One region of the Aminobacter sp. BE322 genome, then DNA from elsewhere that is predicted to be linked to it. Evidence: riboswitches for the same ligand, from Rfam matches in the RefSeq annotation. Region 1 holds a riboswitch; each other region holds the start of a gene.

Region 1 (6,486 bases):
CAATGCCGGCACACAGACGATGACGGTGACCGTGCGTGCGCTCGCCACCCGCGACCTCGACATCTACAATGCCGGTCGCGTCATCCGCCGAGAAGTAATGGTCGGGCTTCTGAACGGTGCGGTCATCGCGTCGATCCTCGGGCTGGTGGCTGGCACGTGGTTCCAGAGCGTCGACCTCGGCTTCGTCATCGCCACCGCGATGATCCTCAACATGCTCGCCGCGGCGCTCGGCGGAATTCTCATTCCGCTGTTCCTGGACAAGCTGGGTGCGGACCCGGCCATCTCGTCATCCATCTTCACGACGATGATAACCGACGTCATCGGCTTTCTCGCCTTTCTCAGCCTCGCCACGTGGTGGCTGCACCTTGGCGCGCAGTCCGGCTAGGCGCGTCAATTGACTTTTACGTAAGTCGCGTGCGAGAATCACAGAGTCTAAGAATTTGCCCGGCTGCGCGGCCGTCTGCCGGCGCGTCCGCCCCGGCCAGCGCCCCGGCAATGTGAGGAGGCGGCGCGGCATGGCCCGCCGGGTGGAGTGGGAATGCGGGAATACTATTCGATCACGGAACTGACCCGCGAATTCGACATCTCGACGCGGACGTTGCGCTTCTATGAGGACGAGGGGCTCGTCTCGCCGGTTCGCCGCGGCAGGACGCGGCTGTTCCGGCCCTCGGACCGGCATCTCATCCGCCAGATCATGCGCGGCAAGCGACTCGGCTTCTCGATCAACGAGATCCGCGAGATCATCCAGATGTACAAGGAACCGCCCGGCGAGGTGGGGCAGCTGAAGCTGATGATCAAGCGGATCGAGGAGAAGCGCGAGGATCTGCGGCAGAAGCGGCGCGATCTGGAAGAGACGCTGGCCGAGCTGGATCAGGCGGAAGAGTCCTGTGTCGAGCGCCTGGTCGAACTCGGCGTCACCACCTGACGCCTGCTGCCGCAGGCGCCAGAGGCACGGTCAGATCCAGCGCCTGACCCTTTTCGCGTAGTCGATGTATTTCTTGCCGAAGCGGGTCTGGAGGTGCTTTTCCTCGCGCTCGATGGCGAGCTTCTGGGTCGCGAAGGCTGCGATCAGGGCCAGGGCGATGAACCAGATGCTCCCCGCGATCAGGCCGATGCCGATCATCATCAGCGTGTTGCCGAAATAGATCGGGTTGCGCGTCAGGGCGAAGGCGCCGTCCGTGACCAGATGGTCGGAAGCCTTGTCCGGCCTGATGGTCGTGTTGCCGCGCTTGAGCGCGCGCATCGCCGAAATCTCGATCGCCACGACCGCCACCACGGCAAGACCGCCGGCGGCGAACAATAGATCGGAAAGCGGCTCGGTGATCCACGGCAGCGGGAGGAACACTTCGAGCAGGATCGCGGCAGCGATCGCGGCAAGATAGATGATCGGCGGCCACGGCACCTTGTTGGGAGCGGCGGAACGATCTGTCATTGCACTCCTCCATTCTGCATTTCGCTGTCCGAGCGCGCCGTGCACATGGCCGTCGTCTCACGCACGCGGGTCGTCAGCGCCGCGCTCTGCTCACCAGCATAGAAGCGATCGAACGAATCGTCCTTCTGCAGGTCGTCGAGCACGCATGCACAGTAGCGCGCGCAGAATTCGGTGTCGCGGGTCTGCTCGCAGGACAGCTGGCAGGAACTGAGGAACGTCACCTCCCGGGTTTCGACCTGCGCGGGGAAAAATTGCGCAAAGGCCCAGACCAGCGAGATCAGCACCGGCTGGTGGATGAGATAGGCGGCGAGGCCGTGCCGTCCGACGAAGGTCAGCGGCCGCGACCATGCGCCTGCCTGCAGTGCCGCGAGCTTCTCGAACAGGCCGGCCCTCTGGGCAAGCCCGGCAACGCCGATGCCCGCCAGGACTGCGCCGAACCACGGGAACAGCGGCACGTAGTCGTTGGAACGGGGGACGACGGTCGACAGGCCGACCCACCACAGCGCCGGATGGTTGAAGATATCCGCGCGCAGGAACTGGGGCGCGGCGATGACCAGCACGGCGATGACCAGGGTCAGCAGGGGCGGCAGGCGCAGGAAGGCGAGTCCGAGTACGCTGGCGAGCGTGATCTGATGCAGGATGCCGAAGAAGATGAACGTGTTCGGCATGGCGAACCATGTCGCCACGGTGATGAGCAGCGCCGCAGCCGCCACCATGGCAAGGCGGCGCCAGTACCTGCCCCAGTGAAAGCCCTTGGTGTAGGCCATCACCAGGCTCACGCCGACCAGGAAGAGGAAGCTGGAGGCGATGGAGCGCGCGAATATCTTCCAGCCGCCATAGGCGGTCGTGCCCGGATCCATGTAGCCGAAGAACTCCAGATCCCAGGCAAGGTGGTAGATCGCCATGGCGACGAAGGCGACGCCACGGGCGATGTCGATTGTCGAGATGCGTTTCGAACGGGCCGGAGCCAGGTCGGCGGACAGTTGGATCGTCATGGATATCACTTTGCAGTCTGGAGCGTTCTTGCGCCAATGCAGTACTATAATGGTTTAAACTGGGCGGTAGTGAGTAGAGTTGCGGCCGATGCACAGAGTTTCAGCGAACCGCGCAGCAAACGCGGCCATCGCGATCGCTTCACGGATATTAAGGGGCCATGCCTGCGTAGGGCTGGTGTCCGAGGGGCAGCCCTTGGGTACCGCAACATCGGTGCCGGCAGATGCATGGTCGTTTTCGATTTTGACTTGTAAGACGGCGAAAATGGCCGCCATCTCGACGCCGTCGACCCAGACATCCACGGTCGTGCGATTGTGATTTCTCTCCAGAAGGGGATTGAATACCGGGTGGAGCGAGAGGTGATTATGACGGCGCGCATCATGTCGCTGACAGAGGAACTGGTGGCGCGCTGCCATCGCGACGTCTCCGACGAGGGGCCGGACCCTGCCGCGCAGCATCTCGACGAAGACGACTATGCAAGGATGATCGAGGAGACCTTGGCCAGCCGTCCGGACGACGGTCCGCTGTGGCTTTTCGCCTACGGGTCGCTGATCTGGAAGCCGGAGGTGGAGCACACCGAGGAGAAGGTGGCGCTGGCGCGCGGCTGGCATCGTTCATTCTGCGTCAACATGACCCGCTGGCGGGCCACCCAAGCCCAGCCCGGGCTCATGATGGCGATGGATCGGGGCGGCCAGTGCAAGGGCGTGGCGCTGCGGCTCATGGATGGCGACCGCCGCCAGCAGCTGGACAAGCTGTTCCGTCGCGAGATGACGCTGAAGCCGTCGACCTACAAGCCGCGCTGGCTGAAGCTCGCCACAGCGGAGGGGCCGCTCGTCGCGCTCGGCTTCGTCGCCAACCGCAAGGGGCGCGCGTATGCCGGCGGCATTTCCGAGGACGAAGTGGTGGAGCGCATCGCCACGAGCTGCGGACACTGGGGCTCGGCCGCCGACTATCTCTACAATGTCGTGAAAAACCTCGAGCAGCGGGCAATCCACGACCGGCATCTGTGGCGCCTGCAGCATCTGGTCGCCGAGCGGATTGCGGCGAGAGCCTAGTGGGCCGACGCCGCATTCGCGCCTCCCGGCGTCGGAATTTGGTTTGCCGCTCCCGGCTTTTGTTTCTATAATTGCCGCCATCGTCGGTTCCGTTCGGAATCAAGAGGGAATGCGGTGAGGGCGTTTTTTGCCCGAAGCCGCGGCTGCCCCCGCAACTGTATGCGGTTAGCTCTCCCCAAAGGCCACTGAAGCTTGCTTCGGGAAGGCGGGGAAGGGTGTCGATCCGCAAGCCAGGAGACCTGCCGGCGACGGGAAATGAACTCTGTGCCCTCGGGTGGAGGGCGAAAGGACATCGACATGACGACTGTTTCTTCCGCGATCGGCGCCGGCGTTTCTGCTCAGTCGCGCAACATGCAGCTTGCCATGGCGGCGCTGCTCGGCCTGTTCTTCGTCGGTTTCCTCGGCTTCTCGCAGATGGAAGTGGTGCACAACGCCGCCCACGACTACCGCCACTCGATGGGCTTTCCCTGCCACTGACGAAGGCCTTCCGACATGTCTGTCTTTCGCAACGTCGTGTTCGTCGCGGCGATCAGCGGCCTATTGGCCGGCGTGATCCTGGCTGCGCTTCAGACCTATTCGACCGATCCGCTGATCTTCAAGGCAGAAACCTACGAGAACGCCGGCGGCCATGACCATCTCGCGGCGCCGGCCGCCGGGACCGAAATGTCCGCCCCGGCCGCCGACGCCCAAGCTGCGGCACCGCAGGAGCCCGAGGCGGAGGCCTGGGCGCCAGCCGACGGTATCGAGCGTTTCGCCTATTCGGCGCTCGCCAACGTGGTGAGCGGCGTGGCCTTCGCCCTGATCCTGGTCGCGGCCTCCGAGTTTGCCGGCGGCATCGCCAACTGGCGCCAGGGCGTGTTCTGGGGCTTTGCCGGCTTCGCCGTGTTCACGCTCGCGCCCGGCCTCGGATTGCCGCCGGAACTGCCGGCAATGCCGGCCGCCGATCTCGGCGACCGCCAGGTCTGGTGGACGCTCACGGTGCTCGCCACCGCCGCGGGCCTCGCGCTCATCGCATTCCGCAAGTCGCTGCCGCTCGCCATCCTGGGCGTCGCCCTGATCGTCGCGCCGCATGTCGTGGGCGCACCGCAGCCGGCGAGCCACGAGACGCCGATCCCGGCGGATCTGCACCGCAGTTTCGTCGTCGCCACCACGATATCCAACCTCGTGTTCTGGGTCGTCCTCGGTGCCGTTGCAGGCTTCGTGCGCGGCCGCTTCATGGGTGAGCGAGGCGAAGCGCTGCGCGGGCATCTTGCCTGAGAAGCTGACTTTCCTGCTCGGCGGGGCGCGCTCCGGCAAGAGCGCCCACGCCGAGCGCCTCGTGACCCAGCATCCCGCGCCGTGGACCTACATCGCCACGGCGCAAGCCTATGACCAGGAGATGCGCGAGCGCATCGACATCCATCGCGCCCGGCGCGGTGAGGGGTGGCATACGCTCGACGCGCCGCTGGATCTTACTGGCGCGCTCGGCGGCGTCCCGGACGGTGCGCCGGTGCTGGTCGATTGCCTGACGCTCTGGCTTTCCAACCACATGCTTGCGGACCATGACGTCGAGGCAGAGAGCGCGAGCCTCGCGGCGCTTCTGGCGCGGCCGCGCGGCCCGTGGTTCGTCGTCGCCAACGAGGTCGGCCTCGGCATCGTGCCGGACAATGCGCTTGGCCGCCGTTTCCGCGACGCGGCCGGACGGCTCAATCAACAGGTGGCGGCAGGTTCCGACGAGGTACTGTTCATGGTCGCCGGCCTGCCGATGAAGGTGAAATGACATGAAGACCATCGACGACCAGGAAGCCGAGCGGCACCGCGCCAAAATGGCCAAGCGCAAGGCGGTGCAGGACGCCGAGGTGGCAGGCAAGACCATCGTCGAGAAGGGCCTTTTGATCGTCAATACCGGTCCGGGCAAAGGCAAGTCGACGGCGGCCTTCGGGCTGGCGCTGCGCATGCTCGGCTACGGCCATCGGGTCGGGGTGGTGCAGTTCATCAAGGGTGCCTGGCACTCGGGCGAGCAGGACGCCTTCGCGGCCTTCGGCGACCGCGTCGTCTGGCACACGATGGGCGAGGGTTTCACCTGGGAGACCCAGGACATCAAGCGCGACGTCGCCGCCGCGGAAGCCGCATGGGCGAAGGCGCAGGAGCTGCTGGCCGATCCGAGCATCGCGCTCGTCGTGCTCGACGAGCTCAACATCGCGCTGCGCTACGACTACCTCGACCTCGACGCCGTGGTTGCAGCGCTCAAAAGCCGGCGCGAGGGGCTGCATGTCGTCGTCACCGGCCGCAACGCCAAGCCGGCGCTGGTGGAGGCGGCCGATCTCGTCACCGAAATGGGCGCGACCAAGCACCATTTCTCGGCGGGCGTGAAGGCGCAGAAGGGGATCGAGTTCTGACCATAGGGCCGTCTTAGAGCCAGAAAGCTAGTCCGACCAGTCCGATGGCGCCGACCAGTACAGCATCGGCGGTCCAATAGAGACGCAGGGCGGCACGGATGTCTGCGGCGTTGGCTTCGCGCCTGCCGCCGGCGCCCATGAAGGTGTCGTCGACCATCACCCCGCCATAGCTGCGCGGACCGGCGAGCGCCAGGCCGAGTGCGCCCGCCATGGCGGCTTCCGGCCAGCCGGCATTGGGCGAGCGGTGCTTCTTCGCATCGCGCCAGATCGCGTGCCAGGCCGCCTTCGGGTCGGCGCCGGGCACCACGAAGGCGGCGAGCACGATTGCCAAGGCCGTCAGGCGCGAGGCCGGCAGGTTGATGAGGTCGTCGAAGCGGGCGGCCGCCCAGCCGAAGGCCTCGTGGCGCGGCGTGCGGTGGCCGATCATCGAATCGGCGGTGTTGGCGGCCTTGTAGGCGGCACCGCCGGCAAAGCCGAGGACGGCCAGCCAGAAGGCCGGGGCGGTGATGCCGTCGGAAAAGTTCTCGGCGAGGCTTTCGATGGCGGCGCGGCTTACACCGGCCTCGTCGAGGCGTTCCGGGTCGCGTCCGACGATCTGGGAGACGGCCTTGCGGCCGGCGGCGAGGCC
Region 2 (6,486 bases), on a different contig from region 1:
CTCTACGTCGCCGGCGACGTGCGCCGCGGCCAGTCGCTGGTGGTCTGGGCGATCCGCGAAGGCCGCCAGGCCGCGCATGCCATCGACGCTGCACTGATGGGCTCGACGGTGCTGCCGCGCTGACGCGTGGCCGGCTCTCCAAAAAGATGAAGGCGCCGAGAGGCGCCTTTTTCGTTCCAGGGACGTCCAGTTACCGCTTGATCGCGGTCGTGGTCTCGCTGCCGGGCGCCGCCGGCAGCTTCTTCGGCGGCCAGGAGAAATCGTCGACGCGGCCGGGCGGTGCCGCCGGCGCCACGCCCTGCACCACCAGCTTCCCGCCCGGCGAATTCGGATCGCCCGGGGAGGCCGCCTGCCCGCCCATCAGCTCCGTCCCGCCGTCGAGCTCGGGGTCGGAGAGCGACACCGGCACGGTCCGGTCGATATTGACCGGCACGTTGAGCTCGCCGGGCGTCGCCTGCGGCAGGCTCGCCGGCACCGCGACCTCGGTGCCCTGCGGGGTGATGCCCAAAAGCTTGTTCAGCGGCTTTTCGGCATAGAAGGCGAGCTTGCGCTTGCCGGCGCGGGTGACGTTGATGCCGTCGTCGGAGCGCAGGCGCACGGGCTGGCCGTTGATGTCGGGGCCGGAGGTGACGAAGGCGCCGTTCTCGTCGACGAAGCCGTCCCAGACATCGACGAACTCCTTGCCGGAGGCTTCCGTCACGGTCCTGTAGATGTCGTTGAAGGCGAGCATGTCGGTGCTCATCTTCGACGACTTGAACGCCGGCATGCCGATCCAGAGGAACGGCACCTTGGTGTCGCTCAGCGTCTTTGCGAACTGCTCGGCGCGTGCCGTGTATTCCTTCATCCAGGCCGGGCTCATCGCCGGTTCGCGGTTTTCGCCGACCCGCATCTGCTGGCGGTCGTTGGAGCCGAGCATGACCACGACGACGGCCGGCTTCTCCTGGGCGATCAGCTCCTGGGCCTTCTCCGGCCAGTTGTAGTAGTCGTCGCGGACGAAGCCGGACGAGCCGCTGGTCCTGTCGACGATGCGGATCTTGGCGTTCTCGGCGAAGACCGTGCTCAGCCCCTCGGCGATGCCGGCGCCGAGGAAGTCGCCGATCACCAGCACGACACGCGCGTCGGGCAGCTTCTCCACCACCGGCAGGGCCGGCTCGGCCGGCTTGCTCACTGCAGCCGCCTTGGGCTTGCGCGGCGCCTTGCGGATGGTTTTCCGAGGCCTGACCTGCGGTTCCTCGTAGATGTAGGGGTCGATGCGCGGCTCGCGGCGCGGCAGGAACAGGTCACGCAGCGACCAGCGCCGCAATATGCCCTCCTGGGCAAGGGCCGGGGAGTGCGCGGTCATGGCGGTCAGCGCGACCGCCACCGCGACCGCAGGCATCGTCAGGCGCAGAACGATGGTGTTCGGGCGACGCGTCGATGCCAAGCACAACCTCCGCTGGCTAATTCTGCCGCAGCTTCTTGAGCACTTCCATGCTCGGATGGCCGTCCTGCGTCAAGCCCAGCTGCGCCTGGAACGCCTTGATGGCCGAGCGCGAGCCTTCGCCGATCTTGCCGTCGGCCTTGCCGTCGTAATAGCCGCTCTCCGACAGCCGCTGCTGCAGTTCCTGCTTCTCGGCGAAGGACAGCTTGGTGAACGGGCGGCTCCAGTCCTGCACCAGTCCGCCATACCCGGCGATCTCGTCGGCAAGCAGCCCGACCGCGAGCGCATATTTGTCGGCGTTGTTGTAGCGCTTGATCACCTGGAAGTTCTTGGTCATCAGGAAGGCCGGCCCCTGGCGGCCGTCCGGCACCTTCAGCGTCGCGACGTCCGAGCCGCGCCTGAACGCCTTGCCGTTGGCGCGCTCGACGCCGAGCGAGGCCCACTTGTCCAGTGTCGTCGAACCGCTGGGGAACTTGCGGCCCTCGGGCAGCACCACCTCGTAGCCCCAGGTCCTGCCGACCTGCCAGCCGTTCTTCTTGAGCAGGTTGGCGGCGGTGGCGAGCGCGTCGGGCACCGAATTCCAGATGTCGCGGCGGCCGTTGCCGTCGGCGTCGACCGCATAGGCCTGGTAGCTGGTCGGGATGAACTGGGTATGGCCCATGGCGCCGGCCCAGGAGCCCATCAGGTTGCTTTCCTTGATGTCGCCGCGCTGCAGGATCTTGAGGGCGGCGATGAGCTGGGTGCGGGCGTATTTGGCGCGGCGCTGGTCGCCATAGGCGAGCGTCGCCAGCGAGCGCACCACGTTGCGCATCACCTTGTCGTTCTTGAGGATCTCGCCATAGTTCGATTCCATCGACCAGATGGCCAACAGCACGTAGCGGTCGACGCCGTAGGCAGCCTCGATGCGGTCGAGCCAGGGCTTCCACTTGCGCGCCATCTCGCGGCCGGTGGCGATCGACTGGTCATGCACGCGGTTGTCGAAATAGTCCCACACCGGGGCGGTGAATTCGGGCTGGAAACGCGCCTTTTCCAGCACTTCGGCATCGGCGGAGGTGATGCCGCGGAAGGCGCGGTCGTAGGTCGAACCGGAAATGCCGTTGTCGGCTGCGACCGAACGGAAGCTCGCCACCCAGCGCTGGAACCCCGGCTCGGCGGCGGCGGGACCTGCAGGCAGCAAAAGCGCCAATGAAATGCCGGCGATTGCGGCGGCGCTGGCGAGGGCCCGGGCGGTCTTGCGAAGAGGCATTCTTTCCTCCTTGGAGAGATCAGAAAGTCGATTCATCGCCGAAGCCGGTTATCAATCAGTTTACCATAGTCCTCCGGGGGAACGAAAAGCCGCCTGCCGAATTGTCCAGGGCCAGTCATCTCGATCAAGTTCGCGTGATCGCTGGTCTTGCCCGCCGTCCCCGAATATGTGAACGCATTCAGTATTCATCAATTGGGGCGTGACAGTGTCCACGCCCGGTACATGCAACCATCGGACGAACACCCATGAAACGAGTTCGCAAGGCAGTATTTCCTGTCGCAGGTCTGGGCACGCGCTTCCTGCCCGCCACCAAGTCGATACCGAAGGAAATGCTGACCGTCGTCGACAAGCCGGTGATCCAGTACGTCGTCGACGAGGCGCGCGAAGCAGGCATCGAGCACTTCATCTTCGTCACCGGCCGCAACAAGGCGGTCATCGAGGACCACTTCGACGTCCAGTTCGAGCTCTACGACACGCTTGCCCAGCGCGGAAAGGGCGAACAGCTCGAAAGGCTGCAGCGCCTGCAGCCGGCGCCGGGCCAGACCTCGTTCACCCGCCAGCAGGTGCCGCTCGGCCTCGGCCACGCGGTCTGGTGCGCGCGCGAACTCGTCGGCAACGAGCCGTTCGCGCTGCTTCTGCCCGACATGATCATGCAGTCCGAGAAGAGCTGCATGCGCGAGATGGTCGAGCTCTACAACGAGACCGGCAACAACATCATCGCCGTGCAGGAATGCGATCCCGCCGAGGCGCACAAATACGGCATCGTCGGCAAGGGCGATACCGTCCATACCGGCTTCCGCATCGACGGCATGGTGGAGAAGCCCAAGCCCGGCACGGCGCCGTCGAACCTGTTCATCAACGGCCGCTACATCCTGCAGCCGGAGATCTTCGGCATCCTCGCCAACCAGGAGCGCGGCGCCGGCGACGAGATCCAGCTCACCGACGCGATGCTCAAGCTCGAGAAGCAGCAGGCCTTCTACGGCTATCACTACCGCGGCCGCACCTTCGACTGCGGTTCGCCGGAGGGTTTCGTCGAGGCCAACGTCGCCTTCGCGCTGTCGCGCGCCGATATCAACGAGCGCATGGCTGGCGTCATCGAAAGCCTGCTCGGCGAGATGAAGCCGGGTCGCTGACCTTCCCATGAATGTCGCCCGCGCGTCAGATTTGGGCGCGCGGCGCGGTGGTTTTCGGCCTCAGGGCCGTGTAGACATGTGCTGCCAGGTGCCCGCAGCGATGCGGGAGAATCGGGAACACGGTGCAAATCCGTGGCGTGCCCAACGCTGTGAGAGGGACCGCATCGGCAAAAGCCACTGTCCGCAGGACGGGAAGGCGCCGGAGGCGGGTTGAACTCGAGCCAGAAGACCGGCCCGGCAGAAATCGTCCACCGCATGGTCAGGCGGCGGAAACCGATATGCTCGCCAGGGGACACGCGATGCCGGCCGACCATACCCATGCCATTACGGGCTGTTTCGATGCGGCGGCGCAGCATGCCGTGTACCGCGCCATCTTCACGCGCCGCGACGTGCGCAGCCATTTCCTGCCCGATCCGATCGACGATGCCCAGCTGGCGCGCCTGCTGATGGCGGCACATCACGCGCCCTCGGTCGGCTTCATGCAGCCGTGGAACTTCATCGTCATCCGCGATCCTGGCCGCAGGGAGCAGGTGCGCGAGCTCTTCCTCGCCGCGCGCGGGCAGGAACTGCCGCACATCGCCGAGGAGCGGCAGGCGCTCTACCGCAAGCTCAAGCTCGAAGGCATCGCGGAGACGCCGCTCAACCTGGTCGTGACCTGCGACCGCAGCCGGTCGCAGCACTCGCCGCTCGGTCGCTGGCACAACCCCGAGATGGACCTCTACAGCACGGTCTGCGCGGTGCAGAACTTCTGGCTGGCGGCCCGTGCCGAGGGCATCGGCGTCGGATGGGTCAGCATCCTCGACCGCGAGGCGCTGAAAAGGCTGCTCGGCATTCCCGAACACGTCACGCCGGTGGCCTATCTGTGCGTCGGCCGCGTGTCGGAGTTCGCCGCGCGGCCGGACCTGGAGCGGCATGGTTGGGCAAGCCGCCTGCCGCTCGCCGATCTCATCATGAGCGAGGTCTATTCCGGCCCGGGCGAGGAGGTGCTGAAGGCCGCCATTTCGACGATGTCGGCCACCGGGAAGACCTAGCGCTGTACCCTCAGCCCGACGAACACGCTGTTGGTGCTGCTGTCGCGGCCGGCGCGCGTGCTGTCGAGCGCTTCGTGCCTCAAGCGGCCGGTCAGGCCGGCGTAGCGGTTGAGCCACCAAGTCAGCCCGGCTTCCGCGGTCAGCGTCAGCTCGCGCTCGTCCGAGCCGGCATAGTCGCGCCAGCCTGTGCCGGCCGCGGCAAACCCGGTGAGGTTGGCCCGCATCTGGCGTTCGACCGCGAGGCGCCCGGAATAGAGCACCGAGCCGCTCTGGCCCGGCGTCGTCGAGCCTTCCACCACGGTCGTGCCGGTGAGGCTGACGATGGTGCCGCGGATCGGCGACCAGCGGAGATCGGCCGCGAGCGTGGCTGCGGAAATCGTGTCCAGGCGGTCGTCGTCGAAGTCCTCGGCGATCCAGCCCGCCGAGACCTCGCCGCCGAATTTCTCGCCCATGTCGATCTCGACGCCGGCGCGCGCGCCGACACGGTTCGACGAGCGCTCGAAGTCGGCGGTGTCGAACCTGAGGTCGTAGACGCGGCGGCCGAACTCGACCTCGCCGAAGGGGATCAGGGCCGGCGAAATCTCGTAGCCGGCGCGCAGGCGGCCGGTATAGAGCGTGGAATTCCGGTCTTCCTGCGACAGCGTGCCCCCGACGGACAGTTCGGCGTCGTCGAAGCGCTCGTTGGTCACTTCACCGGTGGCGGCAAGCCGAACCTTGCCCACGTCCTTTTCCAGACCCAGGCTACCGTCGAGCGTGCGCCGCAGGGGCCGCGAGACAGTGTCCTCGATCACCACCGGCGACGTCGCCGATTCCGGCCTGACATTGTAGCCGAGCGTGCCGATGGCGCGGAAACCGTCGGTCAGGTCGAGTTCGAGCCGCCCGTCGATGCCGCCCGTGGCCTCCTCGAGTTCCTGCCCGGAGACGGATTTGCGGAAGGTGCCGTAGGCGTCGATCGTCGCCGAGTGGCGCTCCCAGTCGGAGACGGCGTTGAGGCGAAGCGCGGTTTCGGAAAGCACCGCCGACTTGCCGTTGGCGCTCGAATCGGCGTTCGACGTCGCCGTCACGCCCTGTTCCAGGCTGGGCCGCAGCACGAAGCTGCCGACGCGGATGCCGGGTGCCGCGAACGGATAGTCGTCGCGCGGCACGTAGCGTCCCTCGATGGCCGACTGGCGCCGTGCCTCCGAGCCGCTGGTCGGGGCAAATTCAGAATCGACCGTTCCCTGGCGCACCGCACCGGTGGTCAGGTCGCCGTCCGGCTCCGCCGGCGCCTCCGGCCCGCTCGGCGGCGACGGGCGCGCAGCCGTACCCGCGCTGAGGCGCCTGCGGGCCGCCTCGGCGCGCTGCCGGGCCGTGGTCGGGGGTAGGGCATAGGTCGAGGCGGACGCCGGGTCGGCGTTCGGCGGCTCGCTGAATATGTCGGCCGTCTCGCCGCCCGGCTGGTCGGGAACGGCCCCGGGGCTCGCGGGCTGATATGTGTCCTGGTTCTGCTCCTGGGCAGCTGGGGCCGGCTGCACGGCCGGGCGCTTGCGCCACATCAGCGCGTCCCGGACCTGGGTTTCGCTGACCGCGCCGCGCAGGCCGGCTTCCTGGGCCTGGGCGGGGAGCAGGCACGCCATGGCCGCCACGCCTGCCGTCGCCAGCAAGGCGCATATGCGC
Region 3 (6,486 bases), on a different contig from region 1:
GCGTCGAAGGCGTCCATGCCTTCGCGCAGCCGGCCCTCGATGTGGTCGACGGTGTGGATCAGGCGCGAATACATCTCGATCTGGCGGCGGCCGATGACGCGCACCGAGCCCGGCTCGCAGACGCGGCTCTTGTCGTTGCGGTCGACGTCCGAGCACATGGTGAGCTCGGACTCGTCCTTCTTGGAATTCAGCAGTTTGAGGATCTGCTCGGAGTCCGAGATGGCGTCGTCACCGCGCTTGATGGTGCCGGAGATCGGGCAGGTCTCGACGCGGCGGCCGTTGACGCGCACGAACATCTCGGGCGATGCGCCGATCAGGTATTCGCCTTCGCCGAGATTGATGAAGAAGGAATAGGGCGAGGGGTTGATGTTCTTCAGCCGGCGCGAAATCTCCGAAGGTGCGGTCTCGCAGCGCTCGTAGAACATCTGGCCGGGCACGACCTCGAACAGGTCGCCGCGCTTGAAGCTGTCCATCGCCCGGCGCACCAGCTGGGCGTATTCGCCGGGCTCATGGTCGCCGCGCGGCGGGATGCGGTCCGGGGCCTTGAACGGCTCGACGACGCTGTCGCGCGCGATGCCTTCGGTGGAAAAGCCGTCGCCGGCATAATCGTAGCGGTCGTGCCAGGCCTTGGCCGAATAGTGGTCGACGACCAGCACCTCGTCGGGCAGGAACAGCACCAGGTCGCGCTGGCTCTCCTTGCGCTCGAGCTTGTGCTCGACCGGGTCGAACTGGAAGGCGAGGTCGTAGCCGAAGGCGCCGTAGAGGCCGAGATTGCTGTCGGCGTCGGTCTTGAACAGGGCGGTGACGGCGCGCAGCACGGTGAACACGGAAGGCACGCGCGAGCGCTCTTCCTCGGTGAAGACGCGGCCGGGCCTTGCCACCTCGAGCCTGATCAGGCTGGCCGACGTCTCCCCGATCGTCACCTCGGCGAGGCTGCCGAGCGTCTTGCCGATGACGGGCAGCAGTGCCTTGCCGCGGGCGTTCAGCGCCTCGATCTTCATCGAACGGCCGTGCGCGGAAATCACCAGCGGCGGGTCGATGATGGCGGTGTCCCATCGGGTGTAGCGGCCGGGATATTCGTAGTTGGAGGAAAACACCGCGCCGCGCCGGCTGTTCAGCCCGTCGATATAGGCCTCGATCGCCCCGGCATAGGCGGTCTCATGGCGCTCGCGGGTGATCGCGATGCCACCTCCGGTGACAAAGCGCTCGGCGCCGTTTTCAAGGATTTCCACCGTCATTCCCGTCTCCATCTCTTGCCGCTGGAGGTTCCGGAGCTGGTTCGAAAAAAGCAAATGGCCGCCCGGAACTTCCGTTGCGGCCACCACAATTTTCACGCGCACGCGCTTCAAGAGGCCGCTGTCAGCTGGCCCGCCACCAATTGTTCTGGAGCGAAGTCGTGTTCATGCGAAATCCATAGCGGCGAAAAACAGGGGCTGCAACAGGATTTGCGCTGTGTTGCTTTGCATTACCAACTGGCGCTCAGTTTGTGACCCGGCGGCGCATCAGGGCGACGAACGCCACGCCGCCGATCAATCCGGTGAGGATGCCGAGCGGCATGTCCTGCGGCGGCAGCACGGTGCGGGCGGCCATGTCGGCCGTGACGAGGAAGATGGCGCCGACCAGGGCCGACAGCGGCAGCACGCGACGGTAGTCGCCACCCACGGCGAGCCGCACGACATGCGGGATCATCAGCCCGACGAAGGCGATGACGCCCGAATAGGCGACCGCGCTGCCGGTGAGCACGGCGCAGACCACGAAGATGACGAGGCGGAAGCGTCGCGCCGGCAGCCCCAGCGCGGTGGCGCTCTCGTCGCCGAGCGTCATGGCGTTGAGGTTGCGGGCCTGGGTCAGTAGGTAGCCGCCGCCGCCGGCGAGCGCCAGCAGCGGGTAGGCCAGTTGCTGCCACTGCGCCAGGCCGAGGCCGCCGAGCATCCAGAAGATGACCATAGGCGCTGCCCGTGGATCGGCCAGGAAGATCAACAGGTTGCCGGTCGCGGTTATGATGAAGCTGACGGCGACGCCGGCCAGCACGAGTTGGCCGGCCGAGTGTGCCCGCGTCAGATTGGCGACCATCAGCACCAGGGCGGTTGCAGCCAGCGCGCCGGCGAAGGCGAACAGCGGCACCGTGATCGGGCCGAACACCATGCCGGCGTGGAGAAGAGCGAGGATCGCCCCCAGCGCGGCGCCCGAGGAGACGCCGAGCAGATGCGGATCGGCGAGCGGATTGCGCGTCACCGACTGCAGCGCCGCGCCCACGACCGCGAGCGAGGCACCGACGGTCGCCCCGAGAATGACCCGCGGCGCGCGCACATCCCAGACGATGTTCTCGCGGCCGCTCGACCAGAAGACCTCGACGCTGCCCGGCGCGAGCTTGTTGGCGATCACCCCCCAGACCGCGTCGAGCGGGATCGCCACCGAACCCACGCCGATCGCGACGATCATCGTGACCGCCAGCAGTGCCGCGAGCCCGGCGATCAGCGCCGGCATGGCGTGGATCAGCGCATGCCGGGGGCCCTTGACGAAATTCCGGTGCGACACGGTCAGTCGGCCCGGAACGCTTCGGCCAGGCGCTTGATCGCCGCGATGTTGCGCGGGCCGGGCGTGGCCTCGACATATTCGAGCACGACGAAGCGGTTGCTCCTGACCGCCGCAATGTCCTTGAAGGCCGGGTTGGAGCGCATGAAGGCGATCTTCTGCTCGGCCGTCACCTCGCCGTAGTTGACGATGACGATGACGTCCGGATTGCGTTCGATCACCGGTTCCCAGCCGATCTCGGCCCAGTTGGCCTCGACGTCGTCGGCGATGTTGACGCCGCCGGCCGCCTCGATCATCGCGGTCGGGATGGCGTAGCGGCCCGCGGTGAACGGCTTCTGCTCGCCGGAATCGTAGAGGAACACCTTCACCGGTCTGTCGAGCGGCGGCAGCTTGGCCTGGAAATCGGCGAGATCCTGCTTGTAGCCTGCCACCAGCGCCTCGGCCTTGTCGCGCACCCCGAAGATCGTGCCGAGGTTGAGGAGGTCGACATACATGTCGTCCATCGACGACTTTTCCCGCTCCATGACGTGGATGCAGCTCTCCGTCAGCTCGTATACGGCGATGCCGAAGGGCGCGAGCGTGTCGGGCGTCACGGCGCCGCCGACGCTCATGCCGTAGTTCCAGCCGGCGAAATAGAAATCGGCGTCGGCGCCGAGCAGCACCTCCTTGCTCGGATATTGCGGCGCGAGTTCCGGCAACTGGCCGATGTCCTTGCGAATGGCCGCGTCGATCTTGTTCCAGCCGGAAATGCCGGAATAGCCGACCATGCGGTTGGCCAGGCCGAGGGTCAGCATCATCTCGGTCAGGTTGATGTCGTTGGACACCGCGCGCTGCGGCGGGGCGGCGAAGGTCACGTCGCGGTTGCAGCTCCTGACGGTGACCGGAAAGTCATCCGCCAGGGCGGTGGTGCAGGTCGCAAGGACTGCGGCGGCAAAAATCGTCAGGCGCATGGATGCTCCTCGGCTTGGCGGGTTCAGCGTTCGAGATGGAAGGAAAAGCGCGGGCGGCCGGTGACCGGGTGATCGTCGAGGGTGGCGCCCACGGCGAAGTTCTCGCGGATGCGCTCGGGCGTGAGGATGTCGGCCGGCTTGCCGCAGGCCACCGTGCGGCCGCCGTCCATGACCAGCACGCGGTCCGCATAGGCCGAGGCGAGCGCCAGGTCGTGCAGCGAGACCACCACGGTGCAGCCGAGATTGCGAAGCAGTTCGAGCACTTCGAGCTGATGGCGGATGTCGAGGTGATTGGTCGGCTCGTCCAGGATCAACAGGTCGGGCCGCTGCACCAGGGCGCGCGCGATCATGGCGCGCTGCTTCTCGCCGCCCGACAGCGAGCCGAAATCGCGCGCGGCGAGGCGGGTGAGGCCGAGCAGGGACAACGCAGCCTCGACGCGAAGATAGTCGTCGGCCGCGGTTCCGACGCGGGCGGCGTGCGGGGTGAGGCCGAGCTCGACGATCTCGGCCACGGTCAGGCCGAAGTCCGAGGCCGGCTCCTGCAGCACGGTGGCGATGCGGCGGGCGCAGTCGCGCGGCTTCATTTTCCAGATGTCCTTGCCGTCGAGCCTGACCGTGCCACCGGTCGGCCGGTGGTAGCGGTAGAGGCAGCGCAGCAGGCTCGACTTGCCGGCGCCGTTGGGGCCGACGATGGCCAAGAGCTCCGCCGGTGCGACGCGCACGGTCACGGGCTGGAGGATCGGCTTCGACGCGCGCGGGCCCCATGAGAGGCCGTCGAGTTCGAGCAATGCCGGGGTGGAGCCTACGAGGCGACTAGGGCCGTGGACGCGATCGAGCATGCCCTGTCTCCGTGACGTGGCGGAGGGGGCGGAACGATCCGATCGGCGATCCGAAAAAGGCAGTCGCAACCATCATCATCTCCGCGGCACACCCCGGCCGGTTGAATTCACCTGATGATGGCAGGTCTCCTGGCTTGCGGGTTTCGGCGCCTCGGAGCCTTCCCGGCCTTGCGGCCAGTGGCATTCTTCCGGCTTGCTATCCGCTCACAGTTGCGGGGGCAGCCACGGTTTCGCGTCGACGACGTCTCACCGTGTTCCCATTTAATCCGCTGCCCGAACCAGGCAGCAGGAACCATCGCCGCTGTGGCTATCGCAACGGCAGTGCGCTGGCAAGCCGGGAAAACGTCATGCCGCCTGCTGGATTGCGTCACGCCGGTCGAGCGCGAAGGAAATGACGGCCACGGCGAAGGCGGAAAGCGCGATCGCCGCGCCGACGAAGGGCAGGTCGGCATAACTCACGCCCATCGAGATCGCCGCACCGCCCGCCCAGGCGCCGGCGGCATTGCCGGCGTTGAAGGCGCCCTGGTTCAGCGTGGCGGCGAGGTTCGGTGCTTCCGAGGCGGTCTCGACGACGCGCATCTGCATCGGCGGCACGATGACGAAGGTGATGACGCCCCAGAGGAAGACGAGCAGGATTGCGGCAGGTGCCGAATGGCTGAGGCCGGCGAAGGCGACGTGGATCATGGCCATCACCACGAGCGCGCCGATGGCCGTCGGCATCAGCTTCCAGTCGGCCAGCTTGCCGCCGACGATGTTGCCGATGGTCATGCCGCCGCCGAACAAAAGCAGGATCCAGGTGACGGAATCGACCGACAGGCCGGTGACGTCGGTCAGGATCGGCTTGATGTAGGTGAAGACGGCAAACAGGCTGCCCGAGGCGAGCGCCGAGATGATCATGGCGAGCCACACCTGCAGCTTGCCCAGCACCTTGACCTCGCCTGCCACGCCGCCCTTGCCGGGAGGGGCGACGCCCGCCGGCACCAGAAAGGCAATCGCCGCGACCGAGATCAGGCCGATGACGACGACGGCGTAGAAGGTCATGCGCCAGCCGAAGGCTTCGCCGAGCGCCGTGCCGCCGGGCACGCCGAGGATATTGGCAAGCGTCAGGCCGGCGAACATCAGCGCAATCGCGCTGGCACGCTTGTTGGCCGGCACCAGGCTTGCCGCCACCACCGAGCCGATGCCGAAGAAGGCGCCGTGGCCGAGGGCGGTGACGACGCGCGCCGCCATCAGCGTCCAGTAGGTGGGGGCGATGGCGCAGAGCAGGTTGCCGAGCACGAACAGCGAGGCAAGCCCGATCAGCACCGGCTTGCGCGGCAGTCTCGCCGTGCCGATGGCGATGATCGGGGCGCCGATGACCACGCCGAGCGCATAGCCGGTGACCAGAAGGCCAGCCGCCGGGATCGAGACGCCCAAGTCGGCGGCGACCTCGGGCAACAGCCCCATGATCACGAATTCGGTGGTACCGATGCAAAAAGATGCAACGGCCAGAGCGAGGATCGGCAAGGGCATGGATGGACTCGGGGGAGTTGAAACGATTTAGGTCGACAGTTTCCTTAAGTCGGCCGCCGCGCAAGCGATTTTGGTGCATTGCAGCAATGCATGGAATGCATGGCAGGCATGCGGAAGGGGGTCTGGCACGGCCCTGGTCGCCAGAAATGAAAAGGGGCGCCGAGGCGCCCCTTCCGATGTCGATGCAGTCGGAACTCAGTTCTGCTTGGGCAGCCTGTAGGCGACGATGTAGTCGCCGCGGTCGGGCGACTGGCGCGCGCCACCGGCGGAGATGACGACGAACTGGGTTCCGCTTTCCGGCGACACGAAGGTCATCGGCGTGGCCTGGGCGCCGACGGGCATGCGGCCCTTCCACAGCTCCTCGCCGGTCTCCACGTCGAGGGCGCGCAGGTAGTAGTCCTGCGTGCCGGCGTAGAAGACGAGGCCGCCGGAGGTGGCGATCGGGCCGCCCAGCGTCGGCATGCCGATCGGGATCCCGAGGCCCGTCTTCATGCCGAGCGGGCCGGTGTCCTCCAGCGTGCCGGCCGGAACCTGCCAGGCGATCTGGCGGGTCTTGAGGTCGATGCCGGTGAAGGTGCCGTAGGGCGGCTGGTGGCAGGGAACGCCGAGCGGCGACATGAAGCCGTTCTTCAGCGCACCATAAGGCGTGC

What was found. Region 1 has a riboswitch for cobalamin ahead of J2X50_RS01860 (CbtB domain-containing protein). Riboswitches for the same ligand answer to the same signal wherever they lie in the genome.
Region 2: it holds a riboswitch for cobalamin, as region 1 does, so the genes downstream of both, bluB (5,6-dimethylbenzimidazole synthase) here and J2X50_RS01860 (CbtB domain-containing protein) in region 1, are expected to answer to the same signal.
Region 3: it holds a riboswitch for cobalamin, as region 1 does, so the genes downstream of both, J2X50_RS04115 (ABC transporter ATP-binding protein) here and J2X50_RS01860 (CbtB domain-containing protein) in region 1, are expected to answer to the same signal.

What each region holds. Positions count from the first base shown of each region.
Region 1 covers NZ_JBNPXB010000001.1:378,212-384,697, reverse strand. Annotated here, with positions in the region: gene mgtE (magnesium transporter) at 1-385, shown strand, start outside; gene J2X50_RS01885 (MerR family transcriptional regulator) at 539-925, shown strand; gene J2X50_RS01880 (methyltransferase family protein) at 956-1,432, opposite strand; gene J2X50_RS01875 (heparan-alpha-glucosaminide N-acetyltransferase) at 1,429-2,427, opposite strand; gene J2X50_RS01870 (hypothetical protein) at 2,482-2,841, opposite strand; gene J2X50_RS01865 (gamma-glutamylcyclotransferase) at 2,806-3,480, shown strand; cobalamin riboswitch at 3,548-3,741, shown strand; gene J2X50_RS01860 (CbtB domain-containing protein) at 3,778-3,957, shown strand; gene J2X50_RS01855 (CbtA family protein) at 3,973-4,737, shown strand; gene cobU (bifunctional adenosylcobinamide kinase/adenosylcobinamide-phosphate guanylyltransferase) at 4,730-5,239, shown strand; gene cobO (cob(I)yrinic acid a,c-diamide adenosyltransferase) at 5,241-5,858, shown strand; gene cbiB (adenosylcobinamide-phosphate synthase CbiB) at 5,872-6,486, opposite strand, start outside.
Region 2 covers NZ_JBNPXB010000002.1:211,701-218,186, reverse strand. Annotated here, with positions in the region: gene J2X50_RS05110 (glutamate synthase subunit beta) at 1-123, shown strand, start outside; gene J2X50_RS05105 (SGNH/GDSL hydrolase family protein) at 191-1,423, opposite strand; gene J2X50_RS05100 (lytic murein transglycosylase) at 1,440-2,666, opposite strand; gene galU (UTP--glucose-1-phosphate uridylyltransferase GalU) at 2,912-3,799, shown strand; cobalamin riboswitch at 3,869-4,051, shown strand; gene bluB (5,6-dimethylbenzimidazole synthase) at 4,099-4,830, shown strand; gene J2X50_RS05085 (outer membrane beta-barrel protein) at 4,827-6,473, opposite strand.
Region 3 covers NZ_JBNPXB010000002.1:10,546-17,031, reverse strand. Annotated here, with positions in the region: gene J2X50_RS04130 (anthranilate synthase) at 1-1,238, opposite strand, end outside; gene J2X50_RS04125 (FecCD family ABC transporter permease) at 1,480-2,487, opposite strand; gene J2X50_RS04120 (ABC transporter substrate-binding protein) at 2,541-3,485, opposite strand; gene J2X50_RS04115 (ABC transporter ATP-binding protein) at 3,509-4,324, opposite strand; cobalamin riboswitch at 4,426-4,636, opposite strand; gene J2X50_RS04110 (MFS transporter) at 4,670-5,836, opposite strand; gene J2X50_RS04105 (membrane-bound PQQ-dependent dehydrogenase, glucose/quinate/shikimate family) at 6,032-6,486, opposite strand, start outside.